Regions from separate parts of the Rhodococcus sp. JCM 9793 genome, predicted to be linked through region 1. Evidence: riboswitches for the same ligand, from Rfam matches in the RefSeq annotation. Region 1 holds a riboswitch; the other holds the start of a gene.
What was found. Region 1 has a riboswitch for glycine ahead of ACZ46K_RS19420 (DMT family transporter). Riboswitches for the same ligand answer to the same signal wherever they lie in the genome.

Region 1 (8,587 bases):
GGCTGTTGCCCAGCGATTTCGGGGATGCCCTCAAGGGGTTCGCGAAGAACCTCGGCGCCCCGGGCGACGATGGGGTGTTCCGATTCGAGCCGAGTCCGGTCGAGGAGGACCTGCAGCGCCCCGAGGACGACTCGGCGGAGGTCGAGGACTGGTTCACCACCAAGAGCGACCCGGCGGTGGCGAAGGCCGTCGCCGAAGCCGAGGCCGTCGCGCGCAAGCCTGTCGATCCGGCAGTCCCCGCTTCGGCTCCGCAGGCTCTGCCGCCGTCGCGACCTGCGCGGGGCGGATTTATGCCCACCGGCGAACCCGAGCAGGCAGCAGACCCACAACAGCAGAATCCGCCCCAGCAGTAAGGTATTTCTGCTCGTACTCGTCGCGGCCTGCACATCCGATGTGCGGGCCGCGATGCTGCCTCCATCCCATGACGGGACGGCCGTCGCTCAGGTCGGTGTGCGATCTAGGACAGGATCTGACCTAGTTTGTTCCTACTGTTGTCGAGAGCGACCAAGGCAGCGATGAAGGGAACCGAGAAATGACGAGCACCGAGACTCCCGCTGGTTACACGACGATCGCCCCGTGGGTGGTCACCGACGACACGGGAGCGTTCCTCGACTTCGTCACCCAGGTGTTCGACGGTGAGGAACTTGCGAGCGTGATGACCGAGGACGGCTCGATCGGGCACGGCGAGATCAGGGTCGGCGACACTGTCGTGCTGGCCTTCGACCGCCGTCCGGACTGGGAGACGATGCCGAGCTTGTTGCGCGTCTTCGTTCCGGACGCGGACGACGCGTTCTCGAAGGCCGCCGCGGCAGGCGCTCGGGTGATCACGTCACTGTCGGACAATGCCTTCGGGCAGCGCGGCGGACGCATCAAGGACCCTTTCGGCAACATCTGGTGGGTGATGAGCCACGTCGAGGATGTCGCCGAGGACGTGATGTGGGAGCGGCTGCAGAATCCCGTGTACGCCGAAGGTATGCGCGTGGCGCAGGAAACCCTCGACGCCGAATTGAGCGGACGGAGTCATGGACGGAGCAGCGCACCGGTGATGCCACCGACCTGACCTGCCGCGGCGGTGATGCAGTGCCTCAGCGCCGGTGACCGGTCGCGAGGGGCAGCGTCATCGCCGCGACGATCATCCCGGCTCCGAGGACGGCGAGGAGTGAGATGGATTCGCCGAACGCCAGGGCGCCGAGGATCAGCGCGACCACGACCTCGAGATACGACAGACCCGACAGTTCCGCCGCCCTCAGATGCTTGCCTGCGACGACGAGCAGGCCCAGAGCGAGCAGACCGCACACCACGAAGAAGCCGGCGGCCCACGCCCAGTTCGTGGCGGTCATGCCTGTCATGTCAGGGCGGGTGACCACGACCATGGCTGCGGTGGCGACGGCGCCGAAGGCGAAGTTCCAGAAGCTACGGACGTCGGCGGGCATGTCGGAGCGGTACCGGTAGCAGAGCAGGGCCAGGCCGTAGAAGATGCCCGACGCGACGCCGAACACCGTGCCCAGGGTCTCCTGTTCGGACCCTGCCGACGGGTCACCGCCGATCAGACCGGCGGCCAGCAACATCCCTGCGAACGCGGTGACCAGGGACAGGGCGTCCAGGCGCGTGATCGATTCTTTGAGGAGAACCCTGGCCAGCACCGTTGCGAGGACCGGACCGAGGTAGTGCAGCACCACGGCGCGCGACAGATCGATGAGCAGCGTGGAAGACATGTAGGTGGCCAGCGACAGACCGAGGAACACGCCGCCGAGCACGATCGACGGGGACAGTCGCGTGCGGCGGATCGCGCCGAGCCGGCGCGAGAAGACGATCAGGAGCATCATGCCCAGGGCGCCGACGAGCATGCGGCCCAGTGTCAGTGCTTCGCCGAGTGCCGCGCCGGGCGGAGTCGCCATGCGACCGAACAACCCGGCGGCTCCCATCGCGGTCGCGGAGATCACGATCGCCGCGATGCCGAGGTGTCGATTCGGGCTGGGCCGCGACGGCGGGGGAGTAGGCGACGGTGTGACAAGGGACGGAACAGGCTGGACGCGCATGGGCGCGCCGACGGTCGAGGCCACGGAACTTCCTCAGGACAGGGTGCATCACGCACCGGGGGCGGTGGTTCCCCGCTCTGTCATGGGACCTGAGAGCTTTCGCGGATCCGTTCGGATGCGCCTACACCGTCGGTGAGCCCCGAAGGGCTGCTTTCCAGAGTTGCCTCGCATGCGGCGGTCTGTGGGCCTGAGAGATTCCCGGAGAGGTTGCTCCTTCGGCGCCCGCAGATGCGGGACTCTCCCGCCGCGGTTCAATGGCATATTCAATTGCGTCCGTGAGTATGCCAGGAAGGTCGCGGACGCGTGGTCTCAGGTGATCAGAGCGTGGCCGACCCCACACGCCGCCGCGGCCCACAGCACGCTCGTCGATGTACCGATGATGAATTGCTCGGATGCCTGCGGTTCGCGTAGTTCCGGATACCGGGCCAGGCCTTTGACGGCCATGATGATCGCGATGCCTTCCGGCCACCCGGCCAGGATCGATGCGGCGACCGCACCGCGTTCGAGGACGCCGATGACCCGGCCGCCGCGCAGTGGTCCCGGTGGTGGTGTCGGCGTCGGCCCCGCGTCCGGTTGCCGGCGGGCGATCCGGAACGCGACGAGCACCGCCGGGCCGCCGCCGGTGATGGCGACGAGGGTGGTGAGGGTGAGCGTCGCCCCGAGCGCGAAGCCCTGAGCGGGGCCGGTGGCGGTCGCGGTCAGCGCCGCGATACCGAGTGCGATGCCGGTGATCGCCGCTCCGATCCACACCGGGAGACGTGGAATCAGGGACAGTGCCGGCGCGACGGCTGCGACAGCGAGGAGCACCAGTGAGGCGACGGTCAACGGTCGGCCCTTTCGAGGAGTCGGTGCAGGAGGGCGCGGCCGGCGAATTCGGCTTGCCACCCGGCAGTGAGCAGACGCTGGGACACAGCCTGTTTGCTGATGGCGAGTCGGGTGGCGATCTCGGCCTGGGACAGTCCGGTGCGGGCAAGTGCGACAGCTTCGACACCGTGATCGGTGCGGCGCAGCACGATCGTCGCGAGCAGGGTCAGAGCGGCGTCGACGTCGGATGCGCATTCGGTGTCGGCGCCGTCGGCAGCGATACGGCCGGGTGCGTTCTTGGCGCGCTCGACGGCAGTTCGGGCGTGCTCGAACGCGGGACCGCGACCGGCGCGGGTCTGGGCGGGCAGTGGTGTCTCGACGGGACCGATCCCGATGCCGATGCTCCAGTGGTTCCGGTCGAGGAGAGCCAATGCGAGATCGACGACGGTGCCGGGGTCGTCGGACACGGCCTGGACCTCGTCGCCGGCGGTGCGTTCGAACTTGCGGAGCATGGGAGCGTCGCGGAGTTCGTCGAGCAGATCTGCGACGCGGTCGACGTCGCGGCGACTGCCGCGTTGGTCGACCGTCAGCACGTACATGAATCAAGGATGGAGCCTTGAATGGTGAAAATCAAGCCTTCAGGCTTGCCTCGTCCACGTTCTCTTCCGGGTCGGTGATGGCATCGAGTGCCGACCCTGCCGGCTGAGGCAGCCGCGCCTCGAGTAGAAGTCCGCCGACGCCGAGCGTGATACAGATCGCCGTCACCACCATCAGAGCAGGACTCGACTCCCCGGTGAGCACATCCCCCAGAAGCACCACGGCGACCGTGCCCGGCAGAATCCCGACGATCGTCGCGAGGGTGTAGGGGAGCAGACGAACCGCCGACACCGCGCAACAACAGTTCACGACGAAAAACGGCGCCGCGGCGATCAATCGCAGTGATCCGACCGCGAGCCAGCCGCGTCGCGCGAGGCGCAGATCGACGGCCTTTGCTGCGGGGTGCGTCAGATACGACGCCACGACGTTTCGGCCCAGGGCTCGTACCAGCACGAACGCGAGAATTGCGCTGACGGTGGTTGCTGCACCGGTGACTGCGATGCCGACCACGGGACCGAACAGCACGCCGGCGCTGAGGGTGAACACCGTGCGCGGTATCGGGCTGATCGTCACCAGGGCATGGACGGCGAAGAAGATCAGGATCAGAAGGGGGCCGTCGACCGATTCCGACCATTCGCGGATCTGAGCGATCGACGGATGGGGGAGCAGAAGCGCTGCTGCGACGAAGCCTGCGAGAAGAACGAGGATGCCGATGACCCTGCGGTCGCTGAGAATCCTCATCACAGGACGCCAGCCTACCTGCCGCCGTGCGCCCACACCGGGCACGGAGGGATACGGACTGCAGGATCACACCGCCGCATCCATCCGGTTAACGATCGTTAGAGAAACTGTGGTGATCCCCACGTGAGCGGACCGGAGTGTGCGGCTAGCATCACAACCACATCGGCTTAGTGTCTTGCGAGGCGTCATGCCCCGCGGCCCACCCCGGCCGCCCGAGAGCCTGCCCACCCGCAGTAGGAGGAAATCGCACGTGTCATTAGCAGCAGAGGCCGAGGACGCCGCACGCGCATACGCGCAGTGGCAGCAAGCGGTCGCGGGCGTACTCGCGAAGTCGCGCCGCGTCGATCCGGCAGAACTCGGCCCGGAGCCGCAGCGTCTGCTCGAGACCACCACCTACGACGACGTGACGGTCGCCCCGCTCTACAGCGGCCGTGACGAACGCCCGGAGGCACCCCTGCCCGGGCAGTTCCCGTACACCCGTGGCGGCTCGTCCACCCGCGACGTCAACGCCGGTTGGCTGGTCAGTGCCCGATTCGACGGAACCGACGCCAAGAACCTCAACGAGCGCATCCTCGACGCCCTCGAGAACGGCGTCAGCGCGCTGTGGCTGCAGGTCGGCGACGGCGCACTGCCCGTCGCTGGACTGTCCGCGGCACTCGACAAAGTGCTCGTCGACCTCGCGCCCATCAGTCTCGACGCCGGCAGTGACCTCGCTGCCGCCACCGAGGCCCTCTACACGCTGCTCGACGCCCGTACCGACGTCGCCGACCGCGGCGCAGTGCGTATCGCACTCGGCGCCGCACCGTTGACCAGTGCTTTCTCCGGCCGCGCCGACATCACGGTCGACGAGGCCGTCGCACTCGCCGCCGCGGCCGCAGAGCGAGTCGAGACCGTCCGCGCCTTCACCGTCGACGGCACCGCCTTCCACAACTCCGGTGCATCCGACGCCGAGGAACTCGGCGCGGCCATCGCCGCCGGTATCGAGTACGTCCGCGCACTCGTCGCGGCAGGGCTGTCCGCGCAGCAGGCCCTCGGCCAGATCGAGTTCCGGTTCGCGGCCACGGACGACCAGTTCCAGACCATCGCGAAGTTCCGCGCAGCGCGTCAACTGTGGGCGCGTGTCGCCCAGGTCGCCGGAGCGAGCGACGCCGGAAACGCACCGCAGCACGCGGTGACCTCCGCGGCCATGATGGCGCAGCGCGACCCGTGGGTGAACATGCTCCGCACCACCCTCGCTGCGTTCGGCGCCGGAGTCGGCGGCGCCGACGCCGTCACCGTCCTGCCGTTCGACGCTGCGCTGCCCACCGGCGCCGTCGGAGTATCCGAAGCGTTCTCCGCGCGCATCGCCCGCAACACGAACCTGCTTCTGCTCGAGGAATCCAACCTCGGACGCGTCCTCGATCCGGGCGCCGGATCCTGGTACATCGAGGACCTGACTGCGCAGGTCGCGGCCAAGTCGTGGGAGTTCTTCCAGCAGATCGAGTCGGCCGGTGGTTACCGCGCGGCGCTCGATGCCGGGCTGGTTTCCGAGCGCATCGCCGCGACCCGCGCTCGCCGCGACTCCGACATCGCGCACCGCAAGACTTCCGTGACCGGCATCAACGAGTTCCCGAACCTCGGCGAGGACCCGCTGCCCGCCGGCGTCGCCGACTCGGGTGCCTTCGCCGCGCGCTACGCGGCGCCGTTCGAAGCGCTGCGTGACCGCTCCGATGTGTACCTCGCCGTGCACGGCTCCCGTCCCACGGTGCTGCTCGCACCGCTCGGACCGGTCGCCGAGCACAACGTCCGCACCACCTTCGCCAGCAACCTGCTCGCGGCAGGTGGCATCGACGCGGTCAACCCCGGACCCGTGGATCCGAGCGACGACACCCTCGCCGCCGCGGTCCGCGACTCCGGCGCCACCATCGCCGTGTTGTGTGGCACCGATGCCCGCTACGGCGAGCACGCCGGCACCGCCACTGCGGCGCTGCGCGCCGCCGGGATCGACACTGTGCTGCTCGCCGGCCCCGAGAAGGCCGTGGGGGATGCACAGGGCGACAACCGTCCGGACGGTTACCTGACCGCGCGTATCGACGCGGTCGCTGCACTGACCGACCTTCTGAACACCCTGGGAGCGTAAGTGAGCATCCAACCCGAGATCGGCAGCTTCGCCGATGTCCCGCTGACAGATCCGGATTCCCCGGACACCACTGCTCCCACCGCAGAGCAGACCGCCGCGCTCGTCGACTCCGTTGCGTCCGCGAACAACTACACCGCCGACGACGTCGTGTGGAACACCCCCGAGGGCATCGACGTCAAGCCGGTCTACACCAAGGCCGACCGCGACGCCATCGCAGCAGAGGGCTACCCCCTCGGCAGCTACCCGGGCATCGCGCCTTTCGTGCGCGGCCCGTACCCGACGATGTATGTCAACCAGCCGTGGACCATCCGCCAGTACGCGGGCTTCTCGACAGCCGCCGAATCCAACGCCTTCTACCGCCGCAACCTCGCGGCCGGTCAGAAGGGGCTGTCGGTGGCCTTCGACCTCGCGACACACCGCGGCTACGACTCCGATCACCCGCGCGTCCAGGGTGACGTCGGAATGGCCGGTGTCGCCATCGACTCGATCCTCGACATGCGTCAGCTCTTCGACGGTATCGACCTGTCGAAGGTGTCGGTGTCGATGACGATGAACGGCGCGGTGCTGCCGATCCTCGCGCTGTACGTCGTGGCCGCCGAAGAACAGGGAGTCACCCCCGAGCAGCTGGCCGGAACCATTCAGAACGACATTCTGAAAGAGTTCATGGTCCGCAACACCTACATCTACCCGCCGAAGCCCTCGATGCGGATCATCTCCGACATCTTCGCGTACACCAGCACGAAGATGCCGAAGTTCAACTCGATCTCCATCTCCGGCTACCACATCCAGGAAGCCGGAGCCACGGCCGACCTGGAGCTCGCCTACACCCTCGCCGACGGTGTCGAGTACATCCGCGCAGGCCTCGACGCCGGCATGGAGATCGACAAGTTCGCACCGCGCCTGTCGTTCTTCTGGGCCATCGGCATGAACTTCTTCATGGAGGTCGCCAAGCTCCGCGCCGGCCGCCTCCTGTGGGCCGAGCTCGTCGAGAAGTTCGATCCGAAGAACGCGAAGTCGCTCTCCCTGCGCACGCACTCGCAGACCTCCGGCTGGTCGCTGACCGCGCAGGACGTGTTCAACAACGTCGGTCGAACCTGTGTCGAGGCGATGGCTGCGACCCAGGGCCACACCCAGTCGCTGCACACCAATGCGCTCGACGAAGCGATCGCATTGCCGACCGACTTCTCGGCCCGCATCGCGCGCAACACCCAGCTGCTGCTGCAGCAGGAGTCCGGCACCACCCGGCCCATCGACCCGTGGGGTGGCTCGCACTACGTCGAGTGGCTCACCCACGAGCTCGCCAACCGGGCCCGCGCACACATCGCGGAGGTCGAAGAGGCCGGTGGTATGGCGCAGGCCATCTCCGAGGGCATCCCGAAGCTGCGTATCGAGGAAGCCGCTGCCCGTACCCAGGCGCGCATCGACTCCGGCCGCCAGCCGCTGATCGGCGTCAACAAGTACGTCCCGGCCGAGCCCGACAGCATCGAGGTTCTCAAGGTCGAGAACTCGAAGGTGCGCGTCGAGCAACTCGCGAAGCTCGAGCAGCTCCGCGGCGATCGCGACGAGGCGGCCACTCAGGCTGCGCTCGGGGAGCTGACCCGTGCTGCCGCAGCCACCGAGGGCGGCATCGAGAACAACCTGCTGGCGCTCGCGATCGACGCGGCCCGCGCGAAGGCCACCGTCGGGGAGATCTCCGACGCTCTCGAGAAGGTCTACGGTCGGCACCAGGCCGAGATCCGCACGATCAGTGGCGTCTACCGCGACGAAGCTGGGGAGGCGAGCAACATTTCCACGACCATCGCACTCGTCGAGAAGTTCGCGGAGGAAGAGGGACGTCGTCCCCGTATCCTCGTCGCGAAGATGGGCCAGGACGGCCACGACCGTGGACAGAAGGTGATCTCCACCGCCTTCGCCGACCTCGGTTTCGACGTCGACGTCGGACCGTTGTTCCAGACCCCGGAAGAGGTCGCCCGGCAGGCGGCCGACAACGATGTGCACGTCATCGGCGTGTCGTCGTTGGCCGCGGGACACCTCACGTTGGTGCCCGCGCTCAAGCAGGCGCTTGCGGAGGTGGGCCGCGCAGACATCATGATCGTGGTCGGCGGAGTCATCCCGCCCGGCGACTTCGACGAGCTGTACGAGGCCGGCGCTGCGGCGATCTTCCCGCCCGGCACCGTCATCGCCGACGCCGCGGCGGGCTTGCTCACCAAGCTCGCCGATCAGCTCGGACATTCCCTCGAGAGCTGACATGGATGACACCTCGATCGGGGATACCGTGACGCGCCGA
Region 2 (8,587 bases), 280 kb from region 1:
GTGCGAACGTACCCCGATCGGGCCGACACCCGGCCCGCCGCCACCGTGCGGGATACAGAACGTCTTGTGCAGATTCAGGTGGCTGACGTCGCCGCCGAACTTGCCGGGTCGCGCCAGACCCACGAGTGCATTGAGATTCGCACCGTCGATGTACACCTGCCCGCCGGCGTCGTGCACGGCACCGCAGATGTCCTCGATCTCGTGTTCGTACACGCCATGGGTCGACGGGTAGGTGATCATGATCGCGGCGAGCCGTTCGGCGTGGTCGGCGATCTTCGCCCGCAGATCGTCGAGGTCCACGTCACCGTTCGGGCGGCACGCAACGACCTCGACACGCATACCGGCCATGACAGCCGATGCGGCGTTGGTCCCATGCGCGCTCGAGGGGATCAGGCACGTGTCGCGGTGGTCGTCACCGCGGCTCAGATGATAGTGCCGAATGGCCAGCAGACCTGCATATTCACCCTGGCTACCGGCATTCGGCTGCAGGGTGACGGCGTCGTATCCGGTGACTGCGCAGAGCCAGCGTTCGAGATCCGAGATGAGTGCCCGGATTCCCTCGGTCTGATCTGCAGGAGCGAACGGGTGCAGGCCCGCGAACTCCGGCCACGTGATGGCTTCCATCTCCGCCGCAGCGTTTAGCTTCATCGTGCAGGATCCGAGCGGGATCATCGTGCGGTCGAGCGCGAGATCCTTGTCGGACAACCGTCGCAGGTACCTCATCATCGCGGTTTCCGTCCGGTACTTCGTGAACGCCTCGTGCTGCAGAAACTCGCTGGTACGGCCCAACTCCTTCGGGATGGACAGGGGCCCGTCGCCGGGCGACCCTTCAGCAGCGATACCGAATGCAGCCAACACACTTGCGACGTGCGCGTCCGTCGTCGCTTCGTCGCAGGAGATCGACACGTGATCCGTATCGACGAGATGCAGATTGACGGAGCGCTCGTGTGCTGCTGCCACCACCTCGGCAGCGCGATCCGGAACACGGGCGAGGACGGTATCGAAGAACTCGTCGTGAACGACTTCGACACCACCGCCGCGCAGCTGGGCCGCGAGGCCGGATGCATGCGAAGCCACGCGCCGCGCGATCCCGGTCAGGCCCTCCGCACCGTGGTATGACGCGTACATCGCGGCGAGCACGGCCAGAAGCACCTGTGCGGTACAGATGTTGCTGGTCGCCTTCTCCCGGCGGATGTGCTGCTCACGGGTCTGCAGCGCAAGCCGGTAGGCCGGGGCACCGTCGGCGTCCACCGAGACACCCACCAGCCGACCCGGGAGATTCCGCGTGTGCGCACCGTTCACTGCCAGGTATCCCGCGTGCGGGCCACCGAAGCCCATCGGCACACCGAAGCGCTGAGTGGTGCCGAAGCATGCATCGGCACCCTTCTCTCCCGGCGGAGTCATCAACGTCAACGCCAAGAGGTCCGCGCCCACCGCAACCAGCGCGCCGCGCTCGTGCGCAGCCTCGATCACGGGAGCGACGTCGAACACCCGGCCCGACGCGCCCGGCGCCTGCAGGACCACACCGAAGAATTCACCGTCCGGCAGTCCATCGTCGACGATGTTCGCGGCGACGAGCTCTATGCCGAGCGGCTCGGCACGCGTCGCGAGCACCGCGGCGGTCTGGGTGAACAGGTCGGCGTCGACTACGAATCGGGGGCTCTTCGACTTGCGATTCGCGCGACGCAGCAACGTCATGGCCTCGGCCGCTGCGGTGGCCTCGTCGAGCATCGACGAGTTCGCCACCTCCATCCCGGTCAGGTCGGCGACCATGGTCTGGAAGTTGAGCAGCGCTTCGAGACGGCCCTGACTGATCTCCGGCTGGTACGGCGTGTACGCCGTGTACCAGGCGGGATTCTCAATGATGTTGCGGAGCAGAACCGGCGGAGTGAGCGTGTCGTAGTAGCCGTGTCCGATCATGGACGTGGCGACGGTGTTGCGGGCCGCCAGTGCTTTCAGGCCGGCCAAGACCTCGTGTTCACTCAGCGGTGCGTCCAGAACATCGAGTCCGTCGGCAACTTCGCCGTCACGGTCGTCGAGGATTCCGGCGGGAAGTGCCTTCGCGGCGAGATCCTCGAGGGTATCGACTCCGACGACGTCGAGGATCCGGCGCATTCCCTGCGCATCGGGTCCGATGTGACGATCGGCGAAATTCCAGGTGACGGCATCTGTCATCGCAGCTCCCAGGCTGGTCGGCGAGGTTCACTCGTGCTCGGTCGGCACGGGTGCTTCCTCCCCCTCTGTCCTGAGCTCGCGGGGCGAGCGCCTGAGAGATTCGGTCCCGGTAGGCGGACCTTTCCCCGTGGGCGGGTGGGTGCTCCCACCGCTTTCCAGAGACGTCGTAGCTCACGCGGTCCTGGGTGCCTGAGAGATTGACGGGGAGGTGCTGCTCCTTCGGCGCCCGGACGTGTTGGTCCGGGGCTCTCCCGCGGGACGGCGACGCACAACGATTCTAGAGCACAACTGCACCGATCGAGGCCGCGCTCCCCGGGGCGTGACCTATGCCCTATCCGATGCGTCGATTGATACGGTTGCGGCGGCGGGAAGCCAGTTCGTCCTCGGGCTTCTCCTCGACAGCGTATCCGTCGGCACGTTCGGCCGGGAAATCCGCGATACTGCCGGTCAGTTCCCGGACTGCGCCGCTGACCGCGATACCGAACACACCCTGTCCGCCTTGAAGCAGGTCTACGACCTCTTCCGGGGACGTACATTCGTACACGGTGGTGCCGTCGGAGAACAGTGTGATCTTGGCCAGATCCCGCACGCCACGGCTCCGGAGATGGTCGACGGCCACACGGATGTTCTGCAGAGAGACACCGGTGTCGAGGAGCCGCTTGACGATCTTCAGAACCAGGATGTCCTTGAACGAGTACAACCGCTGACTTCCGGACCCCGCCGCGCTCCTGATGGACGGCACCACGAGGTTGGTGCGTGCCCAGTAGTCGAGTTGGCGGTAGCTGATGCCCGCAATCTGACATGCGATCGGCACTCGATAGCCGACAAGCTCATCGGGCACCGAGTTGTCGGGAAACAGCCCCGGCTGCAGATCCTCGGAGGTGTCCGATACCGGTACCGAAGCCACGCGATCGCCGGTGTCGGCACCGAGTTGCTGTCCTTGCGGCCGATCTCGCACTTTGTGACTTCCTCTCGCGCGCCCCGTTGTCCCTCGCCACCACCGACCAGGCGGATCTCCCCACCGCATCCGATCCCGTGCATCCTCCGGTTCACCCGACTTGAACCCGTAGCGGATCAACCAAGCGTACGCCCTGTGTGATTCACGACGGGCAGCAACACGCCGACACGGAAAGCAACGTTCGACGTTACACGGGTTCGCTGCCGGGCGTCGTCGAACAACGTTCGACTCGATCCACCAGCGGAGAAGGTCAAGTCAGCCGTCGGTTGCCTTGAAGTCGTCGGGTGAGACCGATTCGAGGAACTCCTTGAACTTCTCGACCTCGTCCTCCTTCTCGTCGGGCATCGCGAGACCTGCTTCGGCCAGCACCGATTCCTCGGCGAACACCGGTGCACCGGTGCGCAGAGCGACTGCAACCGCGTCCGAGGGGCGGCACGAGACCCGCATCTCGCCGTCGAAGACGAGGTCGGCGTAGAAGGTGCCCTCCTGGAGATCCACGATCCGAACTTCCAGAAGGGCATGGCCGAATGCATCGAGAAGATTCTTGATCAGGTCGTGCGTGAGTGGCCGCGCCGGCTCCACACCCTGCTGTTCCAGCGCGATGGCGGTTGCTTCCATCTGACCGATCCAGATCGGTAGGTACCGCTCACCGTCCGCTTCGCGCAACAGAAGGACCGGCTGGTTCTGCGGTTGCTCGACTCGGATACCGACTATCCTCATCTCGCTCATTGCGGCGCCTCCGTCCCGCTGCCTGTCAGTCGTCGTACCCGCTGACCGTACTGCCTGAATTCTAATGCGCTCCTCCGTGTACGTCAGGTGCCCGAATCCGGAAGAGGGCCACGCTCGTGGGTGATGCCGCTGCGGGCTACGTCAACGATCGAGTGATCCCTGTACTGCTGCCTTGACGAGGCACGTGTGCAACGTCAGAGACAACGCAGCCAACTCACGCACCATCTCTTCTGCACGTTCACGTGCCCCTGCATCGCGTCCCTTGGCGATCGGTCCTGCGATCTGGGCGACAAGGCCCGCCTCACGGTCTGCCGCCAATTTGAACGCGCGGAGGTGCCGGACTTCGAGTCCGAACTGGGACATCGCCTTCGCGGTCCGTGCCAGCAGCACCGCGTCGTCGTCGAAGAACCCTGCAGCACCCGGCGTGAGGAGTCCCGCGCCCACCAACTCTGTGAGGAACACCGTGTCGATCCCGGCCCGTTCGCAGAGATCGTCACGACCGACCCGAATCTGACGGTCCGTCCGAAGGTCCTCGGGAGAAACCTCGCCCCGCGCAACCGCGAGCTGACGCGGTCGTTTGGGACGAGTGTCGACGGCTCCCACCGTTGCTGCGCCGCGATCTATCGCCTCGAGCTGTTCCTTGATCACCTTCAGCGGGAGGTACTGATCACGCTGCGCGGTGAGGACGTACCGGAGCCGCTCACAGTCCGCAATGGAGAACCGGCGGTAACCCGACGGCGTGCGCTCCGGACTGATCAGCCCTTCGGCCTCGAGAAATCGGATCTTCGAGATCGTCACGTCCGGGAAGTCCGGGCGGAGTCGATCGAGCACGGACCCGATCGACATACCTGCCGGCGCCGGCTGGTGGGCAGCGGTCATCAGCTACCTGCGCCCTGAGTGCCCCGCGGACCTGTCAGAAACACCAGGCGGAACTTGCCGATCTGGACCTCGTCGCCGTTCGCGAGCACTGCCGAGTCGACGGGTTCGCGGTTGACGTAGGTGCCGTTGAGGCTTCCCACATCGACGACCTGGAACTCGCCGTCGTCCTGACGGAACTCTGCGTGGCGACGGCTGACGGTGACATCGTCGAGGAAGATGTCACTGTCGGGGTGCCGCCCGGCGGACGTGGTGGGCTGGTCGAGCAAGAAGCGCGACCCCGCGTTGGGCCCGCGCTTGACGAGGAGCAGGGCCGCCCCGGCCGGAAGGCCTTCTACACCCGAGACCGGTCCTTCGGTCGTCGCAGCGGCGCCGGTGTTCTCCAATTCGTTCAGGAAGTCGGCACGAAACACCGAAGTTGTTTCCGCTGGGGTCTCTTCGTAGCCCGCGTTGCCGTTCTCGCTCACCGTTTCTCCTTATCCGTTCGATCGTCCGAGTACTCCCGGATGATCGTCATTCGTTCGCCACCACCACGATCGGACACGGCACACGCCATACCCGACCGTACCCTGCGCACGCCCCTGGTGCAGGTAGTCGCGGTTACGTCACCCAGGGGATCTCATCCTTCTGTGATCTCTCTGTATCCCGCCGCATCGAGGGTCTGCTCGAGGGCAGCGTCGAGCCCTGCCTCGCTGTTCGACTCGACTTCGATGAGCCACCCTTCCGTGTACGGCGCACTGTTGACCAACTCCGGGCGCGCCTCCAGTTCGCCGTTCACCGCCGCGACCGCTGCAGCGAAGGGCGCGTAGACATCCGACACACTCTTCGTGGATTCGACCTCGCCGAACGAATCACCCGCGCCGAGGGCGGAGCCGGCGTCCGGCAACTGCACGAACACCACGTCACCGAGCTGAGATTGAGCGTAGTCGGTGATACCGATCCGGGCGGTGGTCGACCCAGTCCGCTGTACCCACTCGTGCTCCGCCGTGTATCGCAGATCAGCGGGCGTCTCGAACTCACTCACGGCAGTTCCCTTCGGAGGCGACGATTCGGCACGAACGTCTGTTTCAGTTTCCTGGCTGAGCGTATTGGCGCGGTTCGATCTCCCGCAAGGCGAGCACGTCGACCTGCGGAAATTGCTCGACGGTCAATGTTCCGCCGCGGCGAGCGACCGTGTCCACCACCCCGCCAGGGATGTTCAGTGCTGCTGCGAGCGTCGGACCGTCTCCGATGGCTGTAACCGTATAGGGCGCCGAGAATTTTCGATCGTCGACCGTCAGATCCCCTCCCTGCCCCGTGACCCACGAGTCGACACCGATGCGCACGGATGTTCCGTCGGCACCTGTGATCTGCATCGTGTCCGTGCCCGCCGCTCGTAGTTCCTGGATCGTGTCGAGGACCACCTCCGATCCGATCCCACCGAGCGGGTCGTCGATCGTGAGGACGACCCCCGGCCCGGTCGCAGGAACTGTACCTAGCTGGACCGACAGGTTCTGCAGACGAGCACGAGCCTCCGCGAGAGCGGCATCCGAACCGTTCTGCTCGAAACCTTCGAGAGTGCGCTCGAGGCCCGTGATCTCTTGCCTCAGCGCCGCCTCGCGTCGATTGAGGTTGTCGAGGAGTACGAGCAGGTCTGCGGGACGGGCCGACTCGAGGGTGTCGCCCGCATCGGTGTTCTTCACCTGAGTAGCGATGGCCGTACCGAGCAGAACCACCAGCAGTGCCGCGAGTACCGCGTACACCCGGCGCTCGCGCCGCGGGCCGGATGTGTCGGACCGAATGTCTTCGGGGAGATCCTCGGTCATCGCTCACGCACCGAAGAGTCTGCGGCGCAGGGCCGACGCGTTGCCGAAGATCCGGATTCCGAGGACGACGATGACAGCTGTGGAGAGCTGGGTGCCTACGCCGAGTTGGTCTCCGAGCCACACGATCAGCGCGGCGACGAGGACGTTGAACACGAATGAGACGACGAACACCTTCGCGTCGAAGATGTCGTCGAGATAGGCACGCAATCCGCCGAACACGGTGTCGAGGGCGGCGACCACCGCGATCGGAAGGTAGGGCTGAACCACGTCGGGCACCTGCGGGCTGAACACGATCCCGGCAGCAATGCCGATCGCGAGTGCCAGCACCGCATAGAGCGCCTGACCGTGCCTGAGGTGCTTCACCGATTCCCCGATTCCCGAGCCGATTCGACAGTACGTACCGTGGCCGCCGGCAGTTCGAGCTCGTCGGCCTCGGCGATCGTGAAACCTACCCCGTAGAGCTGTTTGACGCCCGAGAGCCTCAGGTATGCGTCGCTCACCACGAAATCCGTCTGCATCTGCGCCTGGGGGCCGACGGCGGAGACGACGTACGGCGAGAACACCGGTTGATTGTCGACGAGCATCGCTCCCCCGGCCTGCCGGATGGTCACACCGGGGCCGATGCGCACATCGCCGACCGATACCGCTTCAGCACCGCCCGCCCACAGTGCATTGACCACCGATTGCAGGTCGCGGTCGAGGACGGTCGCGGTGCTGCCGGTGGCGTCGAGTACCGACGGGTCCGACAGGTTCGGTCGACCCGACGGATCCGACAGGGTGACAGTGATTCCGGGGCCGCCGACGGGCACAGCGGCGGCAGCTGTCTGCGCCACGCGCAGCTCGTCGAGAGTTGCCGCACCCTGCGCATCATGGGCCACCAGTTCGGCACTGCGTTGCTCGACGATGTCCGTCAGCTCGTCGCGTCGGGTGACGAGTGCGGCGTTGCGTTCGTCGCTGGTTCGGAGGGAATCGAGGATCTCGGTGCGCGCCTGATCTGCGCCCGGTTCACGATCGGTGTTCTCGGCGTAGGCGACGCCGAGAACAAGACCGGCGAGGATGCTTCCGATGACGAGCCAGATCCTGGTGCGTGTCGGCGACGAGAACGCGCGACCCGCTGCCCGGTCCGCGGCTGCCGCGGCGTAGCCGGGGTCGAGGTGATCTTCGAGCAGCGACTTGAGCAGTGACGGAACCGGGTTTCGGGTGATCTGTTCCCAGCGGCGGCTCACTCGGCGGGCTGCCCCTCGTTCGGGGATACGGCACGGGCGATCCATACGGCCTGACCCAGGTAGAGCAATCCGGTCCAGACGTAGAGTGCCGACCCCCAGATCAGTGCCGCCCAACCGAGTGGGTGCGCGACGGCGGACGTTGTGGGGACCGCCAGGTCCAGCAGCAGCAACGGCAGTGCGCACATGAGGAGGAACGTCGCGCCCTTGCCCAGGTAGAGCACAGCGGGTGGGGGCATGCCGCGACGCCGGTACACGGCGAGGGTAGGGGCGAGAACGAGTTCTCGTCCGATGAGGATCGCGGCGATCCACCACGGGATCACGTCCCGCGCCACCAACGCGATGAGGGTGGTGACGATGTAGAGACGGTCGACCATGGGGTCGAGCAGCGCGCCCAGTCGGGACGCCTGGTCCAGTAGGCGGGCGAGCTTGCCGTCAGCCCAGTCGGTGAACCCGCTGAGGAAGAGGATCGCGAGCGCCCACCCATCCGCGTGGACGACGAGAATCAGGTAGAGGAAGACAGGGATTCCGAGCAGCCGCACGAAGCTGAGCAGGTTCGGGATGGTGAGGATGCGATCGGCGCCGGGACGGGTGTCGTCCGGTGTCGTCACGTCACCCATCGTGCTCCTGTCTGATCTACGCGGTCCAGCCGGTCAAGCTTTTCATATCGGCTGCGGGCACCGTCACGAGGTGGTCAGCGCCATGCGAACACCGGTTGTTCGAGGCCGTCGATACGGGTGTGCCGACGATGGAGGGCGACCTCACGGAACTGGTAGACCACGGCGGCGGTGGGCGCGTGGATGAGGTGCCCACGGAACGGC

Region 2: it holds a riboswitch for glycine, as region 1 does, so the genes downstream of both, gcvP (aminomethyl-transferring glycine dehydrogenase) here and ACZ46K_RS19420 (DMT family transporter) in region 1, are expected to answer to the same signal.

What each region holds. Positions count from the first base shown of each region.
Region 1 covers NZ_AP043721.1:3,744,889-3,753,475, reverse strand. The annotation lists gene ACZ46K_RS19430 (SPFH domain-containing protein) at 1-353, shown strand, start outside; gene ACZ46K_RS19425 (VOC family protein) at 533-1,060, shown strand; gene ACZ46K_RS19420 (DMT family transporter) at 1,086-2,063, opposite strand; glycine riboswitch at 2,205-2,293, opposite strand; gene ACZ46K_RS19415 (hypothetical protein) at 2,349-2,864, opposite strand; gene ACZ46K_RS19410 (hypothetical protein) at 2,861-3,442, opposite strand; gene ACZ46K_RS19405 (TVP38/TMEM64 family protein) at 3,474-4,181, opposite strand; gene mutA (methylmalonyl-CoA mutase small subunit) at 4,432-6,300, shown strand; gene scpA (methylmalonyl-CoA mutase) at 6,301-8,547, shown strand; gene meaB (methylmalonyl Co-A mutase-associated GTPase MeaB) at 8,549-8,587, shown strand, end outside.
Region 2 covers NZ_AP043721.1:3,464,542-3,473,128, reverse strand. The annotation lists gene gcvP (aminomethyl-transferring glycine dehydrogenase) at 1-2,175, opposite strand, end outside; glycine riboswitch at 2,342-2,439, opposite strand; gene ACZ46K_RS18140 (MerR family transcriptional regulator) at 2,507-3,133, opposite strand; gene ACZ46K_RS18135 (bifunctional nuclease family protein) at 3,389-3,862, opposite strand; gene ftsR (transcriptional regulator FtsR) at 4,004-4,741, opposite strand; gene odhI (oxoglutarate dehydrogenase inhibitor Odhl) at 4,741-5,205, opposite strand; gene gcvH (glycine cleavage system protein GcvH) at 5,358-5,762, opposite strand; gene ACZ46K_RS18115 (DUF881 domain-containing protein) at 5,806-6,543, opposite strand; gene ACZ46K_RS18110 (small basic family protein) at 6,547-6,906, opposite strand; gene ACZ46K_RS18105 (DUF881 domain-containing protein) at 6,903-7,769, opposite strand; gene ACZ46K_RS18100 (CDP-alcohol phosphatidyltransferase family protein) at 7,766-8,386, opposite strand; gene ACZ46K_RS18095 (NUDIX hydrolase) at 8,461-8,587, opposite strand, start outside.